DNA from 4 places in the Streptomyces sp. NPDC025806 genome. Region 3 is predicted to be linked to each of the others. Evidence: riboswitches for the same ligand, from Rfam matches in the RefSeq annotation. Region 3 holds a riboswitch; each other region holds the start of a gene.

Region 1 (5,645 bases), on a different contig from region 3:
CGGGACGGGCGGATCTTCACCTCGGCGGGCGTGAGCGCGGGTCTCGACCTGGCCCTGGCTCTCGTCGAGGCCGACGAAGGGCCTGATCTGGCCCGCGAGGTGGCCCGCGACCTGGTTGTCTTCCTCCAGCGTCCGGGCGGGCAGTCCCAGTTCTCCGTGGCGACGCGCACCCCCGCGTCACGTCACGACGGCCTCACCGCGCTCCTCAGGTCGATCGACGCCGACCCCGCGGCCGACCACTCGCTGCCGGAACTCGCCCGCCGGGCGGGCCTCAGCAGCCGCCATCTCACCCGGCTCTTCCACGACGAGATCGGTGACACTCCGGGCGGCTACGTCGAGTCGGTCCGCCTGGAAGCCGCGCGGGCCCTGCTCGACGCGGGCGAGACGGTGACCGCGACAGCCCGCCTCAGCGGCCTGGGCAGCGACGAGACGCTGCGCCGGGTGTTCCTGCGCCATCTGGGAGTGACACCCTCGGCGTACCGCGCGCGGTTCCGTACGACAGGGCGCGGCGGGGCCGAGGGCGGTCGGGGCCGGCGCTCGGGGGATGCGGTCGACTGACGGGCTCCGTGGATGCGGAGAGAGGGGCCGGTGTTCGGTGGTGCGAGACAATGGAAGCAAGGCCCGACTGGTGCCATCCGGTCGCCGGCGCCCTGGTCAGGGAGGCAGCCATGGCTGAGACCCCGACCGGCGGCGAGGCCGCGCGCGAGGGCGCCGCATCCGCCGGCTGAGCCCGAGATCTCTGGAGGGACGCCATGTCGCACACCGCCCAATGGACCGCCCGCCTGCATCTGTCGGAGGAGGATCGCCGGACCGAGGTGCGGGTCGATCTCGACACCGGTTCGGCGCATCTCACGGGGAGCGGCACCGCCCGGTGCAACCCCATCGACACCGACGTCGCCGAGATCGGTGACGAACTGGCCGCCGCCCGCGCGCTGGAGCAGTTGGCCGCGCGGCTGAAGCGCAGCGCGTACCGCGACATGGAGGCGGCGGGGAATGTCCGTAAGTCGCGTGTCGCCCAGCTGGGATGGCCGGAGATGACCCGGTCCTAGCCGTGACCGAACCCCCGGGTCCACGGGCCCGGGGGTTTCCGTGCGCTTCCGCTCGACCTCTTGAATCTGCCCCCCAACTCCACTTGTCCGCAGGCAAGTTGAAGGGCCTGCGGAGAACCCCGCACCCGAAGGGACGCTGCCCGCCGCGACGGCAGGCGCTCTTGCGGGATTCCTATGGATCAGTCAATCTTTCGCCTGGCAGCCCGGGATGGCGAAGGGCGCGGCACTCTCAGCATTTATTTGTCATGCCTCTGTCATGTCGTCTGCCGTATCGATCGGTGTACGCCGGCCACCGGCCCCGCCAGAGGCCCGGCTCGGCACACCCCCCACAGCAACGCACCACCGATGAGGAGGACCCCTCACATGTTCGTGATGCGTGATCGGCGGCGCAGACGTGCCGCAGCCGGTGCCATAGCCGTAGCGGCCCTCGCGTTCGGCTCCCTCTCCGCCCTCCCGGCCCAGGCCGCCGGAACGTCCGCCGAAGGCGTCGTCCTGAACGCCGGCGCGAAGGGCACCGTGGCCAACAGCTACATCGTCACCCTGCGCGAGTCCGCCGCCCAGGCGGAGACCGCGAAGGGCCGGGCGGTGGCGACGAAGTTCGGCGCCAAGATCAAGCGGACCTACACGGCCGCGCTCAACGGCTACTCGGTCGAGCTCTCCCCCGCCCAGGCCAAGAAGCTGGCCGCCGACCCGGCCGTCGAGACCGTCAGCCAGAACCGGGTCTTCCACGTCGACGGCACGCAGCCCTCCCCGCCGTCCTGGGGCCTGGACCGGCTGGACCAGAAGGCCCTGCCGCTCAACCAGAGCTACACCTACCCGGACAGCGCGGGCCAGGGCGTCACGGCGTACATCATCGACACCGGCGTCCGCATCACCCACAGCGACTTCGGCGGCCGGGCCTCCTACGGCTACGACGCGATCGACAACGACAACACCGCGCAGGACGGGCACGGCCACGGCACCCACGTCGCCGGCACGGTCGCGGGCAACTCGTACGGCGTCGCCAAAAAGGCGAAGATCGTCGGCGTCCGCGTCCTCGACAACTCCGGCTCCGGGACCACCGACCAGGTCGTCGCCGGCATCGACTGGGTGACCCAGAACGCCGTCAAGCCCGCCGTCGCCAACATGAGCCTCGGCGGCGGCGTCGACACCGTCCTCGACGACGCCGTGCGCCGCTCGATCGCCTCCGGCGTCACCTACGCCGTCGCGGCCGGCAACGACGGCGCCGACGCGTCCAACTACTCGCCGGCCCGCGTCGCCGAAGCCATCACCGTCGGCGCCACCACGTCCTCCGACGCCCGCGCGAGCTACTCGAACTACGGCAGCATCCTGGACATCTTCGCCCCGGGCTCCTCCATCACGTCGTCCTGGAACACCAGCGACACGGCCACCAACACCATCTCCGGTACGTCGATGGCCACCCCTCACGTCGTCGGCGCCGCCGCCCTCTACCTGGGCGCCAACCCGACGGCCACCCCGTCGCAGGTCTCCTCGGCGCTCACCACGGCCGCCACCCCGAACGTGGTGACCAGCCCCGGCACCGGCTCGCCGAACAAGCTCCTGAACGTCGGCGACGGCGGCACCACACCGCCGCCCACCGGCGACCGCTTCGAGAACACCACGAGCTACGCGATCAACGACAACGCGACCGTGGAGTCCCCGATCACCGTCACCGGAGTCAGCGGCAACGCCCCCTCCACCCTCCAGGTGCCGGTCAACATCGTCCACACCTACATCGGTGACCTCCAGGTCCAGCTGATCGCTCCCGACGGGACGGCGTACACGCTGAAGGCCTTCGGCACCGGTGGCAGCGCGGACAACATCAACACCACGTACACCGTCAATGCCTCCTCCGAGGTCGCCAACGGCACGTGGAAGCTCCGGGTCACGGACAACGCGACCTACGACACCGGCCGGATCAGCTCCTGGGCACTGCAGTTCTGACGCCGAGGTTCTGACGCCAACGGATCGAGAGGGGCGGCCGTCTGCACGGCCGTCCCTCTTCTGTCTTCTGTCTTCTGTCGAGGCCGCGGAGGCCCCGGCCGCTATTGGCCATGCACCCGTCAGGCGGTACGGTCGGTTCGATATCGACGACGGTCGACGGAAGCCGGTGAGAGTCCGGCACGGTCGCGCCACTGTGTGCGGGAAGGTCCTCGGGCCTCTCGTGAGTCAGACCCGTGACGGTCGTCCAGTGCACCACCGAGACGGGACGCGAACTCCCGAAGGAGGCCCTGCCATGGCGCAGCACGTCGCCCAGCCGACCGCCGACACGCCTGCTCTTCCGGCCACACTGCCGCTGAGGACGATCGCCCCCTGGGCGGCGTTCTTCGGCATCCTGATGCTCGTCCTGCTGTATTTCGTCGGCGCCGAACAGGGCGCCACCTCCGTGTTCAGCGGCGCGGGGGTTCATGAGTGGGTGCACGACGCCCGCCATCTGCTCGGCTTCCCCTGCCACTGAACCCGTAGGGAAGCCGCGCGCTCATGAACTCGACCACCGTACGCAATCTGCTCGTTCGGGGCATGCTCGCCGGCCTGGCCGCCGGCGTGCTCGCCCTGGTCGTCGCCTACTGGCTCGGTGAGCCGAACGTCGACGGAGCCATCGCCTTCGAGGAGGCCCACACCGCACACGCACACGGCGGCGAGGAGGCCGAACTCGTCTCGCGGAGCCTGCAGTCGACCGCCGGTCTCGCCACCGGCATGCTCGTCTACGGCGTCGCCTTCGGCGGGATCGCCGCCCTGGCCTACTGTTTCGCGCTCGGTCGCGTGGGCCGTTTCGGCCCGCGTGCCACCGCGCTGCTGCTGTCCGGCAGCGCGCTCCTGGCCGTGTACGTCGTGCCGTACCTGAAGTACCCGGCCACCCCGCCCGCCGTCGGCAACCCCGACACCATCGGTCAGCGCACCACGCTGTTCTTCCTGATGATCGTGCTGAGTGTGCTTCTCGCGATCGGAGCGACGATTCTCGGGAAGCGGCTGGCGCCTCGCATCGGCGCCTACTACGCCACCGTCGCCGCGCTGCTGGGCTTCGCCGTCGTGGTCGGGATCGCCTACGCCGTGCTGCCCGCGGCCGACGGCGTGCCCGCGCACTTCCCGGCCACGCTGCTGTGGCGGTTCCGGCTCTCCGCGCTGGCCGTCCAGGTCACCTTGTGGAGCGGGTTCGGTCTCGTCTTCGGGGAGTTGGCCCAGCGGCTGCTCCGGCCGAAGGCCGCCGGGGCGGTTCCGGCCGGGAACTGACCGGCTCAGTCCGTACGTGGGGCCCGGCCGGTCGATCCGGTCGGGCCCAGCGGCTTTCCCATCTGTACGTTCCAGCGTCCGCCGCGCCCGCTGAGCTCGGTGACGGTCAACGGCGCCACGTCGCAGCGCCAGAACGCCGACGCGGGCGCGCCCAGGGCGTGTACGACGGCGGCTCGCACCACGTCCGGTTCGGCTACGGCCACCACGGGGCCGTCACCGGGTGCGGCTGTGTCGAACCATCGGGCCACGCGGGCGCACACGTCGGTCACCGACTCGCCGCCGCCGGGGGCGAACTCCGGGTCGCCGAGCCACCGGGCGACCGCCTCGGGCTCCGCCTCGGACACCTCGGCGAGCGTTCGGCCGCGCCAGGTTCCCCGGGCCGGTGGGGCCAGTTCGGCGGGTGCCGTGACGGAGCCGAGCCCCAGCGCCTCGGCGGTCTCGCGGCATCGCCGGCTGTCGGAGACGACCGCGCGGACGGGCGCGGGCAGCGCACCGGCCGCCGTCTCGGCAGCGGCCCGCCCGGCGGCGTCGAGGGGAGCGCCGTCGTCGAACCGGGCCTGCCGCAGCGCAGCGTTCATGCCGGGGGCGACGAACAGGACACGTCGGTTCATCGGGGGCTCCTGGCCGTACGAGGTGGAGGGGGCACGAAGGTACCTCTCGGGCCGGGCGAGGTCCTCTGCCCGGTCAGGTCGCGCAGCACGCTTCCGGGGCGCTGTCGGCGCTCTTGCCGAGGGTGTCGGCGTCGGCCTTGACGACGTAGACCTCCCACGGCTCCTTGCCCGGGCCGGTGACCCACACCTTGTCCTGGACGGCGTAGCAGCAGGAGGTGTCGTTCTCCTCGCGCGTCGCCAGGCCCGCGTCCGCGAGGCGTGTGGCGGCCGCGCCGACCTGCTCGGTGGTGGCGACTTCGACGCCGAGGTGGTCCAGGCGGGTGTCCTCGCCGCTCTCGCCCTCGATGAGGACGAGCTTGAGCGGGGGCTCGGCGAGGGCGAAGTTGGCGTAGCCCTCGCGTCGCTTGGCGGGCTCGGTGCCGAAGAGCGTGGAGTAGAAGGTGATCGAGGCTTCGAGATCGGCGACGCGCAGGGCGAGCTGGACACGGGACATGGCGGCCTCCCAAGGCTTGTTTCGACATCTGTCGATACAGTCGACCTTGGCATTGGATTGGATGACTGTCAACATAGAGGGATGTCGAAACAACCTGGTCTGCCGGTGCTCGGGCAGGACGACGCGGCGTGCTGTGCGCCGATGGTCCGTGAGCCGCTCGGCGAGGAGGCCGCGGCCGAGCTGTCGCGGATGTTCAAGGCGCTGTCGGACCCGATCCGGCTGCGCCTGCTGTCGTTGATCGCCTCCCACGAGGGTGGCGAG
Region 2 (5,645 bases), on a different contig from region 3:
TAGCGGATCGCGGCGTCGAGGTCGCGCCACTCGGTCTCGCCGAGGTGGTGCAGGCCGTCCGGAGAGCGGGGGGCGCCGAGGTCGCCGCGGTAGGCGAGGTCGAGCACGGGGAAGCGCTGGCGGTGCAGGAACCCCATGACGTTCATGGGGTGCTCGCGGGTGGTGCCGAGGCCGTGCACGGTGATGACCCAGGTGTCGCGGGCGCCGGGCAGGAACCAGGCGGGCAGGGCGCCGAGTTCGCCGGGCACGTCGACGTCGGCGTGTTCGAGGCCGAGGGCGGACGCGGGGTCGCCGATGTGGACCTGGGGGGTCAGCCAGGCGTGCGCGCCGGGTTCGAGGGCGCCGTGGGTGACCCGTTCGAGCCGGCGCACGACGGTGTCGGCGGGGTGCGGCACGGATTCGACGACAGGTCCGACGACCGCGTGGAAGCCGCCTCCGGCAAGCCCGTACGTGCCCGGGCGCAGGGAGGCGAGGTCGCGGGTGAGGGTGACGTGGCCCGCGGCGACGGTGTGGACGGTGAGCCGGGGTTCGGTGGGCAGCGGGCGTCCGGCGCGGGCCTTCAGCGCGGCGTCGCTGGCGAGCCGGCCCGCGGCGATCGAGGCGATCGAGGCGGCGAGGACTCCGGTCACGGTGGTGACGGCCGCGGCCGTCGCTCTGGCGGTGCGCACCCGTCCAGTGTCTTAGCGGTCGGGCCGTGCGGCCAGTGGGGCGGCGGGTCCGGGTGACGGGGCCCGACCGTCTCGTCGCCGGGTGCGCCTCCGGTGGGGCTGATCGCGCAGTTCCCCGCGCCCCTGATGAGGCGCAGCCTCATCAGGGGCGCGGGGAACTGCGCGACCAGCCACGACGCACCCGCACCCCGGCGACGAGAGATCAGCCGTCGCGGCGCTGGCCGTACCCCGACAGCCGCTCCGCGACCTCGTCCAGTTGGGCCGCGTTCAAGAGAGAAGGGCTCAGGCCCGGCACGGAGCGGGCCGTCAGCCAGACCCGGCACATCCACTCCAGCTGCGCCGTGCGGTCGTACGCCGCGTCGAGCGAGTCCCCGTACGCGACCGTGCCGTGGTTCTGGAGCAGACACCCCGTGCGCCCCTCCAGCGCGCCCAGCATGTTCCGGGCCAGCTCCTGCGTCCCGTACGTGGCGTAGGGCGCGACCCGGACCGGGCCGCCGAGGGCCATCGTCATGTAGTGGATCGCCGGCAGCTCGGGGACCAGCGTCGAGACGGCCGTGGCGTGCACCGCGTGGGTGTGCACGACGGCCCGCGCCCCGGTGCTCCGGTACACGGCGAGGTGAAGCGGCAGCTCACTCGTGGGGACGAGGGTGCCGCGCCGGGTGCGCCCGGTGAGGTCGACGGCGAGCAGGTCGTCGGGGGTGAGCCGGTCGTAGGGGACTCCGCTGGGGGTGACGAGCACGAGGGCGTCCTCGCCGTCGCCGACCCGCACGGAGACATTTCCCGAGGTGCCGACGACGAGGCCGTCGGTCACGGTCCTGCGCGCGGTGGCCACCAGCTCGCCCCACGCCTGTTCGAGTTCACCCATGCGCGCATCCTGCCAGGCACCCGAACGGCGGGAAACGCGCCGGGCCCGGACCGATATCCCCGGTCCGGGACATCCCATATGTGCATATTTCCCATCCCTACGACTACTGGCTCCGGGGGGAAACATGGCTCGTGACCACACTCCGTCCCGTCGTCGCACCCGAGTCGCCGCGGCGGCCTCCGCGGCCGTCCTGACGCTCGCCGGCACCGCGCTCGCGGAACTGCCGGCCCAGGCGGCGGGCAAGCCCAAGGGGCACGACGTCTCGTCGCACCAGAAGAACGTGAACTGGGCGAAGGCGCGCAGCAAGGGCGCGCGGTTCGTCTACGTGAAGGCGACCGAGTCGACGAACTACCGCAACCCCTACTTCGGCCAGCAGTACAACGGCGCCCGCGACCACGGCATCATCCGCGGCGCGTACCACTTCGCCCTGCCGAACAAGTCGTCCGGCCGCGCCCAGGCCGCGTACTTCGTGCGCAACGGCGGCGGCTGGACCCGGGACGGGCGGACGCTGCCGCCGGCGCTCGACATCGAATACAACCCGTACAGCGCGAAGAAGAAGTGCTACGGCATGAGCCGGTCGAAGCTCGTGTCCTGGATCGACTCGTTCAGCGACGAGGTGCTGCGCCGGACCGGGCGGCGTCCGGTGATCTACACCAACTACACGTGGTGGAAGAAGTGCACCGGCAACAGCGGGGCCTTCGGCGCGAACCACGCGCTGTGGCTGGCCCACTACGCGAGGACCGCGGGGCCGCTGCCGCGCGGCTGGTCGTACTGGACGTTCTGGCAGTACGCCAACAAGGGCGGCCTGCCGGGTGATCAGAATCTCTTCAACGGGTCGCAGGCCCAGCTGGAGCGGTTCGCCCGGGGGTAGTCCGACCCGGCCGGAAGTCCCGCGGAACCCGGAATTCCGGGGTTTTCGCGGGACCGGCCCGCGTCGCGCGCCGCCGTCCGGCACGAAGCGGAGCGAAGACCTGCCGGATCGGGACACCGCTCAGCCCCGCTCAGTTCATCTTCCGTTCACCCGACTTCCCTACGTTCAACTAGCCACTGACGTCCAACCGAAGCCTGGGTAAATGGAACACATCACGCTGCTCCTAGCGATCGTGATCGTTACCGCACTGGTCTTTGACTTCACCAACGGTTTCCACGACACCGCCAACGCGATGGCGACGACCATCTCGACAGGCGCCCTCAAGCCGAAGACGGCGGTGGCCATGTCCGCCGTGCTGAACCTCGTCGGAGCGTTCCTCTCCGTCGAAGTCGCTAAAACGATCTCCGGCGGCATCATCAACGAGGACGGCCTCAAGACAGAGGTCATCTTCGCGGCGCTGGTGGGCGCCATCCTCTGGAATCTGCTGACCTGGCTGGTCGGCCTGCCCTCCAGCTCCTCGCACGCCCTGTTCGGCGGCCTCATCGGCGCCGCCGTCATGTCGATGGGCTGGTCGTCGGTCAACGGCGGCACCGTCGTCACCAAGGTGCTGCTGCCCGCGGTCGCCGCGCCGCTCGTCGCCGGCCTCGCCGCGATGCTCGCGACGCGCCTGACGTACCGCATCAGCAAGAAGACCGACGAGAAGGCCACCGCCAAGGGCTACCGCGCCGGGCAGATCGCCTCGGCCGGCCTCGTCTCCCTCGCGCACGGCACCAACGACGCGCAGAAGACGATGGGCATCATCACGCTCGCCCTGATCACCGGCGGTGTGCTCGCGCCGGACGCCGACCCGCCGCTGTGGGTCATCGTCTCGGCCGGCATGGCCATCGCCCTCGGCACGTACCTGGGCGGCTGGCGGATCATCCGCACCATGGGCAAGGGTCTGACCGACCTGGCCCCGCAGCAGGGCTTCGCCGCGCAGACCAGTGCCGCGACGGCGATCCTCGCCTCCTCGCACATCGGCTTCTCGCTCTCCACGACCCAGGTCTGCTCCGGCGCCGTCATGGGCTCGGGCCTCGGCCGCAAGGGCGGTGTCGTCCGCTGGTCGACCGCCACCCGGATGTTCGTCGCGTGGGGTCTGACCCTGCCGGCGGCCGGTCTGGTCGGCGCGGGCGCCGAGTTCCTCACCCAGCAGGGCCCCTGGGGCATCGGCCTGACGGCCGCGCTGCTCATCGGCGGCGCCTCGGTCATCTGGGTGCTGTCCCGCCGCAACTCGGTCGACCACCACAACGTGACGGCCGACGAGATCGGCACCGGGGCCCCCGCCGAGGAGCCCGCCGGTGTCGTCACGACCGCGATCGCCGCGGTCACGCCGCCGCCGGCCGGTCCGGTGGCCGTCGAGGAGACCCCCGTCCCCGCCGCGGCCGCCTCCGTGGCCGACCCCGCGCGCCCCGCCGGCGCCACGCTGTAAGGAAGCAGGACCAGCTATGAAGATCGACTGGGCGGCCCTCGGCTCCGTGTTCGGCGTCAGCCTCGTGGTGACCGTGGCCCTGGTGGGCCTGTTCACCCTCGGCATCGTCGGCCTCTCCAAGAAGGAGTCCGCGACGCGCGCGGGCGGTTCGGCGACGCTCGCCGTCTCCGGCGCCTACCTGTGCTTCGCGCTGTGCACGGCGGCGGTCGCGTACGGGATCTTTCTGATCGTGGCCTGACCACGGTCGCAGCACTCCCTCGGCGGGGTGGGGACGCATCCGCGTCGCCACCCCGCCGACGTGTTGTGGACCTGGCCACACTCACCCGCCGCAGGTCAACAGCAAGTTGACGTGCGTTCGCGGAGCGTGGTGCACTTCCCTCGCCATATACGGCAGCAGCAGAGGAAGCCGGTGCGAATCCGGCGCGGTCCCGCCACTGTCAGCCCTCCCCCTGAGGGCGAGCCAGGAACTCACGCTGCCGGTCTCTTCGAACCAGGGCGTGGACACCCTGAGTGAGGACAACTACCGCCATGTTCGCCCCGCGCGGCGCACGGCGGGCCGAGCGCGTCTTCGCGTACGGCGCCGCCCTGGGTATCTTCAGCGACCTCCTGGTCGGCGATCCGCGCCGCGGGCACCCCGTCGCCGGCTTCGGCCGCGCCGCGGGAGCCGTCGAGCGCGTGCTGTGGCGGGACGACCGCGGCCGGGGCGCCCTGCACACGGCCGTGTGCGCCGGTGGCGCCGCCGCGGTGGGCGCGCTCGCCGCCCGTGCCGTACGCCGCTCCCCCGCCGCCTCGATCGCGCTGACCGCCGCCGCGACCTGGGCCGTGGTCGGCGGCACCTCGCTGGGCCGTGAGGCGCGGGCCGTGGGCTCCGCCCTGGAGGCCGGGGACGTGGAGCTGGCCCGGGAACTGCTGCCCCGGCTGTGCGGGCGCGACCCCGAGGGCCTGGACGCCGACGGCATCGCGCGCGGCGTCGTCGAGTCGGTCGCCGAGAACACCTCCGACGCGGTCGTGGGCGCCCTGGTGTGGGGCGCCGCCGCCGGGGTGCCGGGACTGCTCGCCTTCCGTGCCGTGAACACGCTGGACGCGATGGTCGGTCACAAGTCGCCCCGCTACCGGCGCTTCGGCTGGGCCTCGGCCCGGCTCGACGACGTCGCCGGCTGGCCCGGCGCCCGGCTGACGGGCGTCCTCGCGGTGCTGACCGGCGGCCGGCCCCGGGACGCGGTCCGTGCCTGGCGGGCCGACGCGGAGCGCCACCCGAGCCCGAACGCGGGGGTCGTGGAGGCCTCGTTCGCGGGCGCGCTCGGGGTGCGCCTCGGCGGCACGCTGTCGTACGCGGGGCGGGTCGAGCACCGGCCGGTCCTCAACGAGCGGGGTCGGCCCGTGCACGTACGTGATGTGGAGCGGGCCGTGCGGTTGTCGCGGCGCGTGAGTCTTTCGGCGTTGGGAGTCTGTGTGGGCGCGCGGTTGCTGTGGGGTCGTCGATGACGGGCGCGAGGAAGGGCGGCGGCCTGCTGGTCGCGGGCACCACCTCGGACGCAGGGAAGAGCGTGGTCACCGCCGGGATCTGCCGGTGGCTGGTGCGGCAGGGCGTGAAGGTCGCGCCGTTCAAGGGGCAGAACATGTCCCTGAACTCCTTCGTGACGCGCGAGGGCGCCGAGATCGGGCGGGCGCAGGCCATGCAGGCGCAGGCCGCGAAGGTCGAGCCGAGCGCGCTGATGAACCCGGTGCTGCTGAAGCCCGGCAGCGACCGCAGCAGCCAGGTCGTCCTGATGG
Region 3 (5,645 bases):
TGCTGGGTGCCCACACTCGGCTGGATGCGCGGGCCTCGCCGGGCGCCGGTTGCTGGAGTGTGCGCGGCTCGGACCGGCCGGGGGCGCCGGGGGCGTCCGTGGTGAGGCCTCAGGCGCCGGATGCCGGAGCGAGATCGCCCGACGCCGGGCGCGGCCACTGTGGGGCCGCGCCCGGCGGGGCGGGGTCAGGCGGTGGGGTGTGCCTTCTGGAGTGCCGTGAGGCACGCGGCGATCGCCTGCTGGAGCTCCTCCAGGCGCCGCACCATGTCGTCCTCGACGATGTCGTCGATCTCCGCGACGTCGTCGAAGGTCAGCTCCTCGAAGGCCTTCGTCGCCTTGGAGATGCTGCTGTAGAACTTGGCGCGGCGCTCCTGCACGCGCAGCTCCGGGTCCTTCTCGACGGTCTCGGCGACGAGGTTGCGCACCGTGTCGTACGCCTCGCGGGCCCACTCGCCCGCCTCCTCGTCCTCGTCCAGCTCGTCGATCAGCGACAGGTGCCGCTCGGCCTCCTCGCGCAGCTCGGGCGACGCCTCGATCTTCTGGCCCGCGGCCGTCTTGACCTGGCCGTCCTCGGCGATCTTCCGCACGTACTCGAGTTGGCCCCCGGTCTTGGCCTCCTCGGCGACGGCCTTCTTCAGCTCGTCGGCGCGCACGATGTCGCGGGCCAGACCCGAGCGCAGCACCGGGTCCTCGCCGAGGCGGTCCATGAGCGCCTTGCGGGCCGCCTCCGCGGTGCCCGGGTCGGCGAGGATCGCGGCGCGCAGCGCGGTCGGGTTCTCCGCGACCTCCAGCGCCTTCGTCGGACGGATGCCCTCCGCCTCGGCCGCCTCCGAGATCGCCTGGCCGCGCACGGACGTCGCGCTGGAGCGCGACACGTAGTACGACAGCCACACGTCGGCGTCCGGCAGCTCGACCTCGACGCCCGGGGCGAGCGCCTCGAACTGCGGGACCAGGCCGTCGTCGGCCGCCCGGTCCCACGTCTTGTAGAAACGCATGACGCGATCGGCCGAGCACTCGGCGAGCGCAGCGAACCGGCGCGCCGAGACCTTCTCCGTCTCGCCCGCGGCCTGCCCGCCGGGGCGCACGCTGCGTGCCACCTTGAGCGCGAAGGTCCAGCCGCCGGTCCGGGCGTAGCCGCCGAACTCGCGGGCGTCCCGGACGATGGCCTCCGGCACCTCACCGGAGAGGTCCTCGGCGTCCTCGACCGATGCGCCGGCCTCCGCGTCCACGTCCGCGCCGGTGGCGTCCCCGGTCGGAGCCGCGGCGGGCGCCTCGGGCTGCCAGAAGTTCTCCTCCCCGGCGGCGGGCGACGCCGGCGCGGGCACGGGCGGCACGACAGCCCCGGCTTCGACGGCCCCGACGGCCCCGACGGCCCCGTCGGCCTCGGCGGTCTCAGCAGCCCCAGCGGTCTCTCCGGCCGCGGGGACCACGGCGCCCCCGGTGTCCTCGGCGTCCTCGCCGGACGGGACGGCTGCCTCGGACGAGTCGATGGCTACGGTCACGTAGGTACTCCTGGGTGATCGGGCACGTGCGGGTTGACGGGATACTTTATCGCTCCGATTGGGGTGTTTTGTGCGCGAGTTGTGTCTCCTCGCCGTCGAGCCCCAGTTCGGCCAGTACCGCAGCGGTGTGTTCGCCCGCCGCGGGCACCGGCGCCATCCGGGGCTCCAGGCCGCGCGGCGTCGCGGGCGGGAGCAGGGCGCGGACGGGGCCGCCCGGGGTGTCCACGTCGCGCCAGCGGTCGCGGCCGGACAGCACCGGGTGCGCGAGGAAGTCCTCGACCGTGTTGAGCCGGGCGCTCGCGATCCCGGCCCGGTCAAGGAGCGTCACGACCTCGTCCGCGTCCAGCTCGGCGAAGCGTGCCGTCACGATGGCGTCGAGCTCGGTGCGCCGGGCGACCCGGGAGGAGTTGCGGTGGAAGCGCGGGTCGTCGGTGAGCGCCGCGTCGTCCAGGACGTGCGCGCAGAACGCGGCCCACTCCCGCTCGTTCTGGATCGCGAGCAGCACCGTCCGCCCGTCGGCCGCCGGGTAGGGCCCGTACGGGGCGATCGTCGCGTGCGCCGCGCCGACCCGCGGCGGCTGGGCGCCGGAGTACGCCGTGTAGTACGCGGGGTATCCCATCCATTCGGCCAGCGCCTCGAACAGCGACACCTCGACCGAGCGCGTCACTCCCGTGTCCCGGCGCTCGTACAGCGCCGTGAGGATCCCGGAGAAGGCGTACATGCCGGCCGCGATGTCGGCGATCGCGATCCCGACCTTCGCCGGTTCCTCCGGGCTGCCGGTCACCGACACGACGCCGGTCTCGCACTGCACCAGCAGGTCGTACGCCTTCCGGTGCGACCACGGCCCGTCGGAGCCGTAGCCGGAGATGTCGCACACGACGAGGGAGGGGTGCCGCTCGGCGAGCGCGGCGGCGGACAGGCCGAGGCGGGCCGCGGCGCCCGGCGCCAGGTTCTGCACGAAGACGTCCGCGCGGGCCAGGAGCCGCTCCAGTGCCTCGCGGCCCTCCGCCGTCTTCACGTCGAGCGTGACGGACTCCTTGGACCGGTTCAGCCACACGAAGTGACTGGACTGGCCGTGCACCGTCTCGTCGTAGCGGCGCGCGAAGTCGCCGCCGCCCGGCCGCTCCACCTTGATCACCCGCGCCCCCAGATCGGCGAGCTGGCGCGTGGCGAACGGGGCGGCCACCGCCTGTTCGAGACTGACGACGGTGATGCCGTCGAGGGGCAGGCGGGCCGTGCTCATGGGGCTTCCTCCGTGCAGGGGCGACAACGCGGGGGCGACGGACGCGGGGGCGCGGCGTCCGGCGGGCTCTCCCGCCGGACGGTACGCGATGCGCGCGCGGGCCCGGCCGGAGACCTCCCGTCCGGCCCGCTCAGCCGGCGCCGCCGCTGTCGGCCAGCCGCGCCGACCAGCGCTGCTCGACCTTCGCCAGACGCCAGTACGCGACCGCCGCCACCCACACCACGACGAACAGCCCGACGATCACGTACCCGACGTTGTCGAGGTCGAGGCCGGCGATCCAGCCCGTGACCGCGTCGGTCAGGTCGAGCTTCTCGTGGAGCACGCCCACGAGTTCGATCGTGCCGATGAAGAAGGCGACGGCGATGGACAGTCCGGTGATCGTGAGGTTGTAGAACACCTTGCGGACCGGGTTCGAGAACGCCCACTGGTAGGCGAAGTTCATGAACGTGCCGTCGAGCGTGTCGAACAGGCTCATGCCCGCGGCGAACAGCAGCGGCAGGCACAGCACCGCGTACCAGGGCAGTCCGGCCGCGGCGCCGCTGCCCGCCATCACCATCAGCGTGACCTCGGTCGCCGTGTCGAAGCCGAGCCCGAACAGGAAGCCCAGCGGGAACATCTGGCCGGGCCGGGTGATGGAACGGGTGAAGCGGCCGAGGATCCGGTTCATGAACCCCCGTGCGTCCAGGTGCGCTTCGAGCTCCCGCTCGTCGTACGAGCCGCCGCGCATCGCCCGGAACACCTTCATGATGCCGAGCAGGGCCACCAGGTTCAGTGCGGCGATCAGATACAGGAACGTGCCGGAGACGGTCGTGCCGACGACCCCGAGGACCTGGTGAGTACGTGAGTCGTCACTGGTCAGCGTGGTCGCGAGCGCCGTGCCGCCGGCCACCAGCGCCGCGAGGACCACGACGACACTGGAGTGACCGAGCGCGAACCAGAAGCCCACGGACACCGGACGCTTGCCGTCCGCCATCAGCTTGCGGGTCGTGTTGTCGATCGCGGCGATGTGGTCGGCGTCGAAGGCGTGCCGCATGCCCAGCGTGTACGCCGTGATGCCGAGCCCGATGCCGAACGCCTTGTGGTCCACCCGGTAGTGACCGGGGACGACGAGCAGGAAGAGCACACCGAACGCGACGACGTGCAGGGCGAGGATCACCGCCATCAGGCCCGCTGTGCGCAGGGTGTCCTCGCGCCGCCATCGGTAGGCGGACGGCGGACTCGTCGGGGAGTTCGCGGGCAGGGTCAAGCCGATCACGCTCCAGCACCTCGTGGATCACTTCGTGAGATGCCGTGGCCGGTCTCCTGGCTTACGGGCGAGCGACACCGCTCCGGCCTTCCCAGCGGCACGGGGCCGCCAGTGGCGTGATGAAGCGGTGCGCCTCGTGCCGCCCGAGGGCGGGGGCACGAGACCCGATCACAGTGGCGAGGGCCGCTCCGGACTTGGCCCCTGAGGGGTTGTCACCGGTCTTCCCGAACACCACGGCCCGCCCACCCTAGAGGGGCCGGAGCGTGACTGCATAGACGCACTCCGCGCACGTAGGAAAGATCACATGCGGCCGGGCGTCAGCCGGCCGTACGGCGCCGGCGGGCCCGCGCGATCTCCTCGTACGCCTTCACGCGCCCCTCCCAGTGCGAACCCTCGACGGACTTGCCGGGCTCCAGGTCCTTGTAGACCTCGAAGAAGTGGGTGATCTCCAGACGGTCGAACTCGGGGATGTCGTCGATGTCGCGGACTGCGCGGTGCCGCGGGTCGTGGGCGGGGACGCAGAGGATCTTCTCGTCCGGGCCCTTCTCGTCGCTCATCACGAACATGCCGATGGCCCGGCACTCGACGGCGCAGCCCGGGAACGTGGCGTCGCCGCCGGTCAGTACGAGCGCGTCCAGCGGGTCGCCGTCGCCGCCGAGCGTGCCGTCGACGTAGCCGTAGTCCGCGGGGTACTGGGTCGACGTGAAGAGCATCCGGTCGAGCCGGATCCGGCCCAGTTCATGGTCCATCTCGTACTTGTTCCGGGAGCCCTGCGGGATCTCCACGATCACGTCGAACGCCTCGTCGGCGCCCGCCTGTCCGCTGTCCAGCGTGCCCAATGTGGCCTCCTTGCCCCATTCCGACGTCCCGAGTGTGCGCCGGGTGCGGCGGATCGGGAACCCCTCAGACGCCGTCCGGAACGGCGAATTCGAGTTCGGGTCGCTCCCAGCCGACCGCGGGCGGCTGTGCGGGGACGGTCCCGGTGCGCAGCGCGCCCATCCCACGGTAGAAGCCCTCGGCGGGCGGATGCGCGACGACACGGACCCGATCGAGGCCCGCGGCGCGCGCCTCGGACCGCATGTGGTCGACGAGGAGCCGGCCGACGCCGAGTCCCTGCGCGTCGTCCGCGACGAACATCAGGTCCAGCTCGGCCGCGTCGACGAGCAGCGCGTAGAAGCCGAGGACGCGGCCCTCGGCCCGGTCCACGGCCGCGAAGACCCGGTGCGCCTCGATGTAGCCGGAGGTGACGCGGTGGTCGGCGACCATCGCCGCGTAGTGGCCCTCGTAGGCGCGCGAGCCCCGGACGATGCGGGTGAGGCGCCGTGCGTCGCGGGCGACGGCGCGCCGGACCGTGACGTCGGGCCGGGCCCCGGGCTGGGTAATCCTCGCATTCATGCTTCGAGTATTACGCATCCGCGGGTCGCCGTCAGGCGCCGGGCACGGTGGAGCGGACCTGGCGCAGGAACGCCGCGTTGTCCGGCGTCTGCCGCATGCGCTCCAGCAGCGTCTCGTACGAGGCCCGGTCGTCCCGCCGGCCGAGGGCGCGGCGCAGGGCGTGTGCGGCGGCCGTCTCCTCGGCGGTGAGCAGGAGCTCCTCGCGGCGGGTGCCGGACGGGTCGAGGTCCACGGCCGGGTGGATCCGGTGGTCGGCGAG
Region 4 (5,645 bases), on a different contig from region 3:
TCACCGATCTCGCCTGGTCCCTGCTGACCGGATCCGGGGGCGGGCCGGCCGCGGCGGCGGGCCCCGTCGCGCGCGGGCTGCGCGCCCAGGCGCGGCTGCTCACGGGCCGCAGACGCCGGGTGCCGCCGATCGTGGACCCGCTGCGGTCCTCCGGGTCGGGCGCGCCGGAGCCGCACCTGCCGGAGGATCCGGGCGCGATGCGCGCCACCGAACTGCTGCTGGGGCGTCCCGGCGGGCGGGAGCGGCTCGCGGCGGCGGCCGTCCCGGCGTGGCGGATGGCGTTCGGCACGGGCGCGGCGGGCGCGGTCGCCGCGCTGCTCGGTCTGGAGCACGGCTACTGGGCGGCGATCTCGGCCGCCGCCGTGCTGCACTCGGTGAACGTCCGCACCACCGCCCAGCGCGCGGTCCAGCGGACCCTGGGCACGGCGGTCGGCCTGCTCCTCGCGCTCGCGGTGCTCGGCCTGCACCTGGCGCCCGTGCCACTGACCCTGGTGATCGTGGTGCTGGAGTTCCTGCTGGAGTACGTCGCGGCCCGCAACTACGCGCTGGCCGTCGTCTTCCTCACCCCGATCGCCCTGCTCCTCACCGAGCTGGCCGTCCCGGCCCCCGCGGGCGAACTGGTCCGGGACCGCGTCCTCGGCAGCGTCGTGGGCATCGCGGTGGGCCTGCTGTGCGCCCTGCTGATCGTCCACGACCGCGCGGCCGTGCGGGTCGAGCGGGCACTGGCGGAGTGCCGGAGCGCGGCGGCCGACGCGGAAGCGGCCCTGACCGGCCCGCCGAGCCCGCTGCTCCCGGTCGTCCAGGTCCGCCTCGCCCTGGCCGTCGTGGAACTGCGGGAGGCCGACGACACGGCCGCCGGCGAGCTCTGGCCGGCGGGCATCGACCCGACGGAACTGGCCGCGGCGGAGGGCCGCGCCTACGCCCTGCTCGGGCGACTGCGCCACCCTCGGTAGAACGGCAAGGCAGGCGCCCCTGGAGAGCGGCGAAGCCGCGACCCCCAGGCGCACGGGAAACCGCGCACCCGGCACCGTACGGCGGGCCCTCTGGAGAGCGGCGAAGCCGCAACCTCCAGGGGCGCGGGGAACTGCGCGACCAGCCACGACGATCGCGCACCCGGCCACGCATCTGCACCCCACAACGGCGCGCCCCCGAAGATCGGCAGGGCCCGCACACCTCACCCCGCCCGGCACATGGCAGGTCAGAAGCGGAGCGCAGCCGCGATGCGCCCGGCCTCCTCCAGCGTCCCGTCCGGCACGAAGACGACATCCGCCCCGGTCTCGAGCGCGCACTCCACGATCTCGTCGACGATGTCGTGCACCGCGTCGAGGTCGTCGTCCGCCGCCGGCGCGAGGTGTCCCTCCCCCGCCCGCACGGTGACGCGGAAGTTCTCCTCGACGACCAGCCGGCGGATCCGCCCGTCCGCGGCCTCCTGCCACACCTCGTCGACCCCGGCCGCGTAGGTGGTGGCGCCGCGGGCCCGGTCCAGGTCGGCCATGGCCTCGGCGACCTCGCGCTCCGCGTCGGCGGTGCGGGCCGGGGCCACCGCGCGGGCGACCGCCTCGGGCCGGCCGTGGGAGAGTCCGCCGAACGGGACCTGGGCGGCGCCGTGGGCGGCCGTGCCGGTCTCGGTCAGCAGAGACAGCGCGGCGGGCTCGCCCGTCACGTAGAGGGTGCGCGGCGAGGTCCGCAGCAGTTCGGCGAGCGTGGCGTCGGCCTCGCGGAAGAACTGCCGGGTCGCCTCGTCCCGGTAGTTGCTCGGGACGTCGCCGACGCGCTCCTTGCGTTCTGCGTCCGGGTCCTCCAGGCTCCGCTCCTGCGGGAAGCCGTGCTCCGTGTCCTCCGCGACCCGGTTGCCGCGGCCGTCCCAGAGGGTGACGCGGTCGGCGGCGACGGAGAGCACCCAGTACGGATGCGCGGCCGCGTCGGCGGCGACCAGGTTGCGGGTCAGGAAGGTGTCGGCGACCACGACACGGTCCTGCACCTCCCGGTCGATCGCCCACACCTGGTGCTCGCCGGGTGCGGCGAACAGCACGAGGCCGTCCTTGGCGTGCACGAGGTCCGCCTCCTGGACGGCCGCGCGCAGATGCGTGAGGACGTCCTCCCGGCGCTCCTTGGTCACACCGGGGTCCGCGGACAGCTGCCGGGCCGCGTCGTCGACGAGGTTGCCGAGCCGCACCGGGTCCTGGGCGTCGCCCGGGGGCCGCCGGTGCGTGGTCATCGCCAGCGACACGGCGGGGTACGAGCGCGGCCGGCGCAGGTCGCGGAGTATTTCCGGGTTCAGGGAGGAGTGCATGCCGAGTGTCCCTTTCAGAGGCCAGATCCCCCATCCTGCCCACACACCCCAAATGGGGCAAAAGGTGCATCCAACCCCAGGAGCCCCACCCCACCCGCCACATCCACCCTCACCGCTCACCGCTCACCGGTCCGCCGCGCGAGCGCCAGCACGCTCAGACCGAACATCAGCACCCCCAGCGGCAGATGGACCGACGGAAGGTGCGCGACACCGAGCACGACCTGCGCCGAGGCGAGCACCAGGAAGCCGGTCGCGTGCCACACGGGCCGGACCGGGCCGCCGCCCGGCTTCCACGCCAGCACCGCCGCGAGCAGGTACAGCATCGACGCCGCGTACATGACGCGGGCCCCGACGCTGTGCAGGGTCTCCCCGTAGGACGCGGTGAGCAGCAGTCCCGCCGAGACCGCCTGGAGGAAGATCGTCGCGGTCTGCAGGGCGATCGCGACGCGCAGGAACGAAAGGGTGCGCCGGGTGGTCGTCACGTGGGTGGCCATGGCCTGGTCCTCTTTCCCGCCCGAGGGCAGTCGGTCGATAAGGTCTCGCCAGGCCGACGACGCAGGCCGGCCAAAGGTAAGGCGAGGGGGCGGACGGTTGTGGGGACCTCGGGGGCGGACACGGACACGGTGGCGGGAGAGCGGCGCCAACTGCTCAATGTGGCCTACCGGTTGCTCGGCTCACTGGCCGAGGCGGAGGACGCGGTGCAGGAGGCGTACGCCCGCTGGTACGCGCTTCCCGACGGCCGCAGGAACGAGATCGCGGCACCCGGCGCCTGGCTGACGACGGTGACCGGGCGGATCTGCCTGGACGTGCTCGGTTCGGCGCGCGCCCGGCGCGAGCGCTACGTCGGCGCGTGGCTGCCCGAGCCGCTCCCGGACCGGTCCGAGTGGGCGCACGGCCGGGGCGGCGACCCCGCCGACCAGATGGTCCTGGACGAGTCCGTGAACATGGCGTTCCTCGTCGTCCTGGAGTCGATGACGCCGGCGGAGCGGGTGGCGTTCGTGCTGCACGACGTGTTCCGGTATCCGTTCGCGGAGATCGCCGAGGTCCTCGGCCGGTCGTCGGCGGCCTGCAAGCAGTTGGCCGCCTCGGCGCGGCGCCGGGTGGGCGCCGCGCGCTCCGAGGGCGTCGCCGCCGGCCAGGCGGACGCGGTGCGGCAGGTCAGGCGGGCCTGGGAGGCGAAGGACATCGCGGCGCTCGTCGGCCTGCTCGCCCCGTCCGCCGTGATGACCGCGGACGGCGGCGGTCTGGCGGGTGCCGCGCTGCGCCCGGTCGAGGGGGCGGCCCGCATCGCCCCGTACATGGTGGCGATCGCCGACAAGGCGCCGGGGCTGGAACTTCTGGAGCGCACGGTGAACGGCGCGCCGGGTCTCGTCGCGCTCCGGGACGGTGTCGTGCTGACGGTGGCCGCGTTCGATCTCGCCGGGGGACGGGTCGCGCGGATCTGGGTGGTGCGCAATCCGGAGAAGCTGCGGGCCTGGTCGGGCGAGGACTGACGCGCCCTGCCGGGGTGGTGACGCCCTGTGATAGCTTCCCCAAGCCAGTCGTACCTTTGTGCGTACTTGTACGTACTCGGGTCAGGGAATCCGGTGCAAGACCGGAACTGACGCGCAGCGGTGTGGGCGACGGGCGGGGCAACTGCCACTGGGCCGGGGGGAACCGGGCCCGGGAAGGCGCTCCGTCCGGACGACCCCGAGTCCGAAGACCTGCTGGCGGCCCCGCCCGTCCACCGGCCGGGGCGGACCGTTGGCCGGCTCCGCGTTTGAGCCCTGGACGCTAAAGGATCTCCCGTGCCCTTCGCACGTCTCGCCCGCTTCTGCGCCCTCGCGCCGATCACCGCGCTGCTGCTCACCGCGTGCGGCTCCGGCGCCCCGTCGGACCGCTCCGACGACGCGTCCGGCGCCGGTGTCACGCTCACCAACTGCGGGCAGCGCGTGCACGTCGCGCACCCGCCGCGCCGCGCCGTCGCCCTCGACCAGGGATCGGCCGAGATCATGCTGTCCCTCGGGCTCGCCGACCGGATGGTGGGCACCGGCACCTGGACCGACCCGGTGCGCCCGAACCTGGCGAAGGCGAACGCGAAGGTGCCGCGCCTCGCGGAGCGCTACCCGTCGTTCGAGACGGTCCTCGACACGGAACCCGACTTCGCCGCCGCCTCGTTCGGGTACACGCTCGGCAAGGGCGGCGTGGCGCCGCGCGCCTCGTTCGAGAAGCTCGGCGTGCCGACGTACCTCTCCCCCACCGACTGCGCGGACAAGGACAACAGCGGCGACGGCGACGGCGTCCGTACCGAGGCGCTGACGATGGACACGGTCTACGGCGAGATCCGGGACCTGGCACGCGTCTTCGACGTGCGCGAGCGCGGCGAGAAGCTGGTCGCCACGCTCAAGTCCCGGGTGCACAAGGCCGCTTCGGGCGGCGACGCCGACGGCGTGCGCGTCCTGTACTGGTTCTCCGACTCCAAGTCGCCGTACATGGCGGGATGTTGCGGCGCGCCCGGCGTCATCACGAACGCGCTCGGGGTGCGCAACGTCTTCGACGACACCCACGAGGAGTGGCCGCAGATCAACTGGGAGACGGTCGTGGACCGCGACCCGGACGTCCTGGTGATCGGCGATCTGACCCGGCGCTCCCAGTCGGCCGAGTCGGCGGCGCAGAAGATCAGGTTCCTGGAGTCCGACCCCGCGACGAAGAACATGAAGGCGGTCCGCGAGAAGCGCTACGTGCTGCTCAAGGGGCAGGACCTCAATCCGACGATCCGCACCGTGGACGGCGTGGAGAAGGTGGCGGCGGCGCTGCGCGCGTTCGGCCTCACCAAGTGACCCGGCCACACCAAGTGACTCGGTCTCGCCAAGTGACTCGGTCTCACCCAGTGACCCGCCTGCGCCCGGCGTCGTACGCGGCGGCGGGCCTGCTCGCCCTGTGCCTCTCGGTCGCCGTCGCCATCACGATCGGCCCCGCGCACATCGGGGTCGGTGACGTGTGGGCGTCGGTCGCGGCCCGGCTCGGCTGGGGCAGCTCGGACCTGTCGCCGATCCGCGACGGGATCGTGTGGAACCTGCGGCTGCCGCGCACCCTGCTGGCCGCCGTGTGCGGGGCCGGCCTCGCGGTCTGCGGCACGGTCCTCCAGGCCCTGCTGCGCAATCCGCTCGCGGACCCGTTCGTGCTCGGCGTCTCCTCCGGGGCCTCGACCGGCGCCGTCCTGGTCGTCGTGCTGGGGATCGGCGGGGGCGCCCTGTCGGTGTCCGGCGGCGCGTTCCTGGGCGCCGTCTGTTCCTTCGGTCTGGTGCTGGTGCTCAGTCACGCGCTGGGCGGGACCACGGACCGGGTGGTGCTGTGCGGTGTCGCGGCGATG

Evidence for each region. Region 3 has a riboswitch for cobalamin ahead of nicT (Nickel transporter NicT). Riboswitches for the same ligand answer to the same signal wherever they lie in the genome.
Region 1: another riboswitch for cobalamin. It lies ahead of ACZ4E1_RS35500 (CbtB domain-containing protein); the one in region 3 lies ahead of nicT (Nickel transporter NicT).
Region 2: another riboswitch for cobalamin. It lies ahead of ACZ4E1_RS03235 (cobalamin biosynthesis protein); the one in region 3 lies ahead of nicT (Nickel transporter NicT).
Region 4: another riboswitch for cobalamin. It lies ahead of ACZ4E1_RS12820 (ABC transporter substrate-binding protein); the one in region 3 lies ahead of nicT (Nickel transporter NicT).

The regions. Positions count from the first base shown of each region.
Region 1 is NZ_JBVHMU010000023.1:70,071-75,715, reverse strand. It holds gene ACZ4E1_RS35515 (GlxA family transcriptional regulator) at 1-558, shown strand, start outside; gene ACZ4E1_RS35510 (dsRBD fold-containing protein) at 753-1,049, shown strand; gene ACZ4E1_RS35505 (S8 family peptidase) at 1,413-2,993, shown strand; cobalamin riboswitch at 3,110-3,248, shown strand; gene ACZ4E1_RS35500 (CbtB domain-containing protein) at 3,286-3,507, shown strand; gene ACZ4E1_RS35495 (CbtA family protein) at 3,531-4,280, shown strand; gene ACZ4E1_RS35490 (histidine phosphatase family protein) at 4,286-4,891, opposite strand; gene ACZ4E1_RS35485 (ArsI/CadI family heavy metal resistance metalloenzyme) at 4,965-5,384, opposite strand; gene ACZ4E1_RS35480 (ArsR/SmtB family transcription factor) at 5,466-5,645, shown strand, end outside.
Region 2 is NZ_JBVHMU010000001.1:712,032-717,676, reverse strand. It holds gene ACZ4E1_RS03260 (alpha/beta hydrolase) at 1-668, opposite strand, end outside; gene ACZ4E1_RS03255 (class II aldolase/adducin family protein) at 871-1,533, opposite strand; gene ACZ4E1_RS03250 (lysozyme) at 1,658-2,404, shown strand; gene ACZ4E1_RS03245 (inorganic phosphate transporter) at 2,607-3,872, shown strand; gene ACZ4E1_RS03240 (hypothetical protein) at 3,889-4,110, shown strand; cobalamin riboswitch at 4,218-4,362, shown strand; gene ACZ4E1_RS03235 (cobalamin biosynthesis protein) at 4,401-5,357, shown strand; gene ACZ4E1_RS03230 (cobyric acid synthase) at 5,354-5,645, shown strand, end outside.
Region 3 is NZ_JBVHMU010000016.1:138,047-143,691, forward strand. It holds gene ACZ4E1_RS30885 (hypothetical protein) at 186-1,502, opposite strand; gene ACZ4E1_RS30890 (CaiB/BaiF CoA transferase family protein) at 1,549-2,745, opposite strand; gene nicT (Nickel transporter NicT) at 2,876-3,991, opposite strand; cobalamin riboswitch at 4,021-4,242, opposite strand; gene ACZ4E1_RS30900 (inorganic diphosphatase) at 4,309-4,830, opposite strand; gene ACZ4E1_RS30905 (GNAT family N-acetyltransferase) at 4,895-5,386, opposite strand; gene rho (transcription termination factor Rho) at 5,418-5,645, opposite strand, start outside.
Region 4 is NZ_JBVHMU010000005.1:18,966-24,610, reverse strand. It holds gene ACZ4E1_RS12840 (FUSC family protein) at 1-953, shown strand, start outside; gene ACZ4E1_RS12835 (baeRF3 domain-containing protein) at 1,199-2,293, opposite strand; gene ACZ4E1_RS12830 (hypothetical protein) at 2,410-2,787, opposite strand; gene sigJ (RNA polymerase sigma factor SigJ) at 2,887-3,786, shown strand; cobalamin riboswitch at 3,815-4,018, shown strand; gene ACZ4E1_RS12820 (ABC transporter substrate-binding protein) at 4,081-5,112, shown strand; gene ACZ4E1_RS12815 (FecCD family ABC transporter permease) at 5,163-5,645, shown strand, end outside.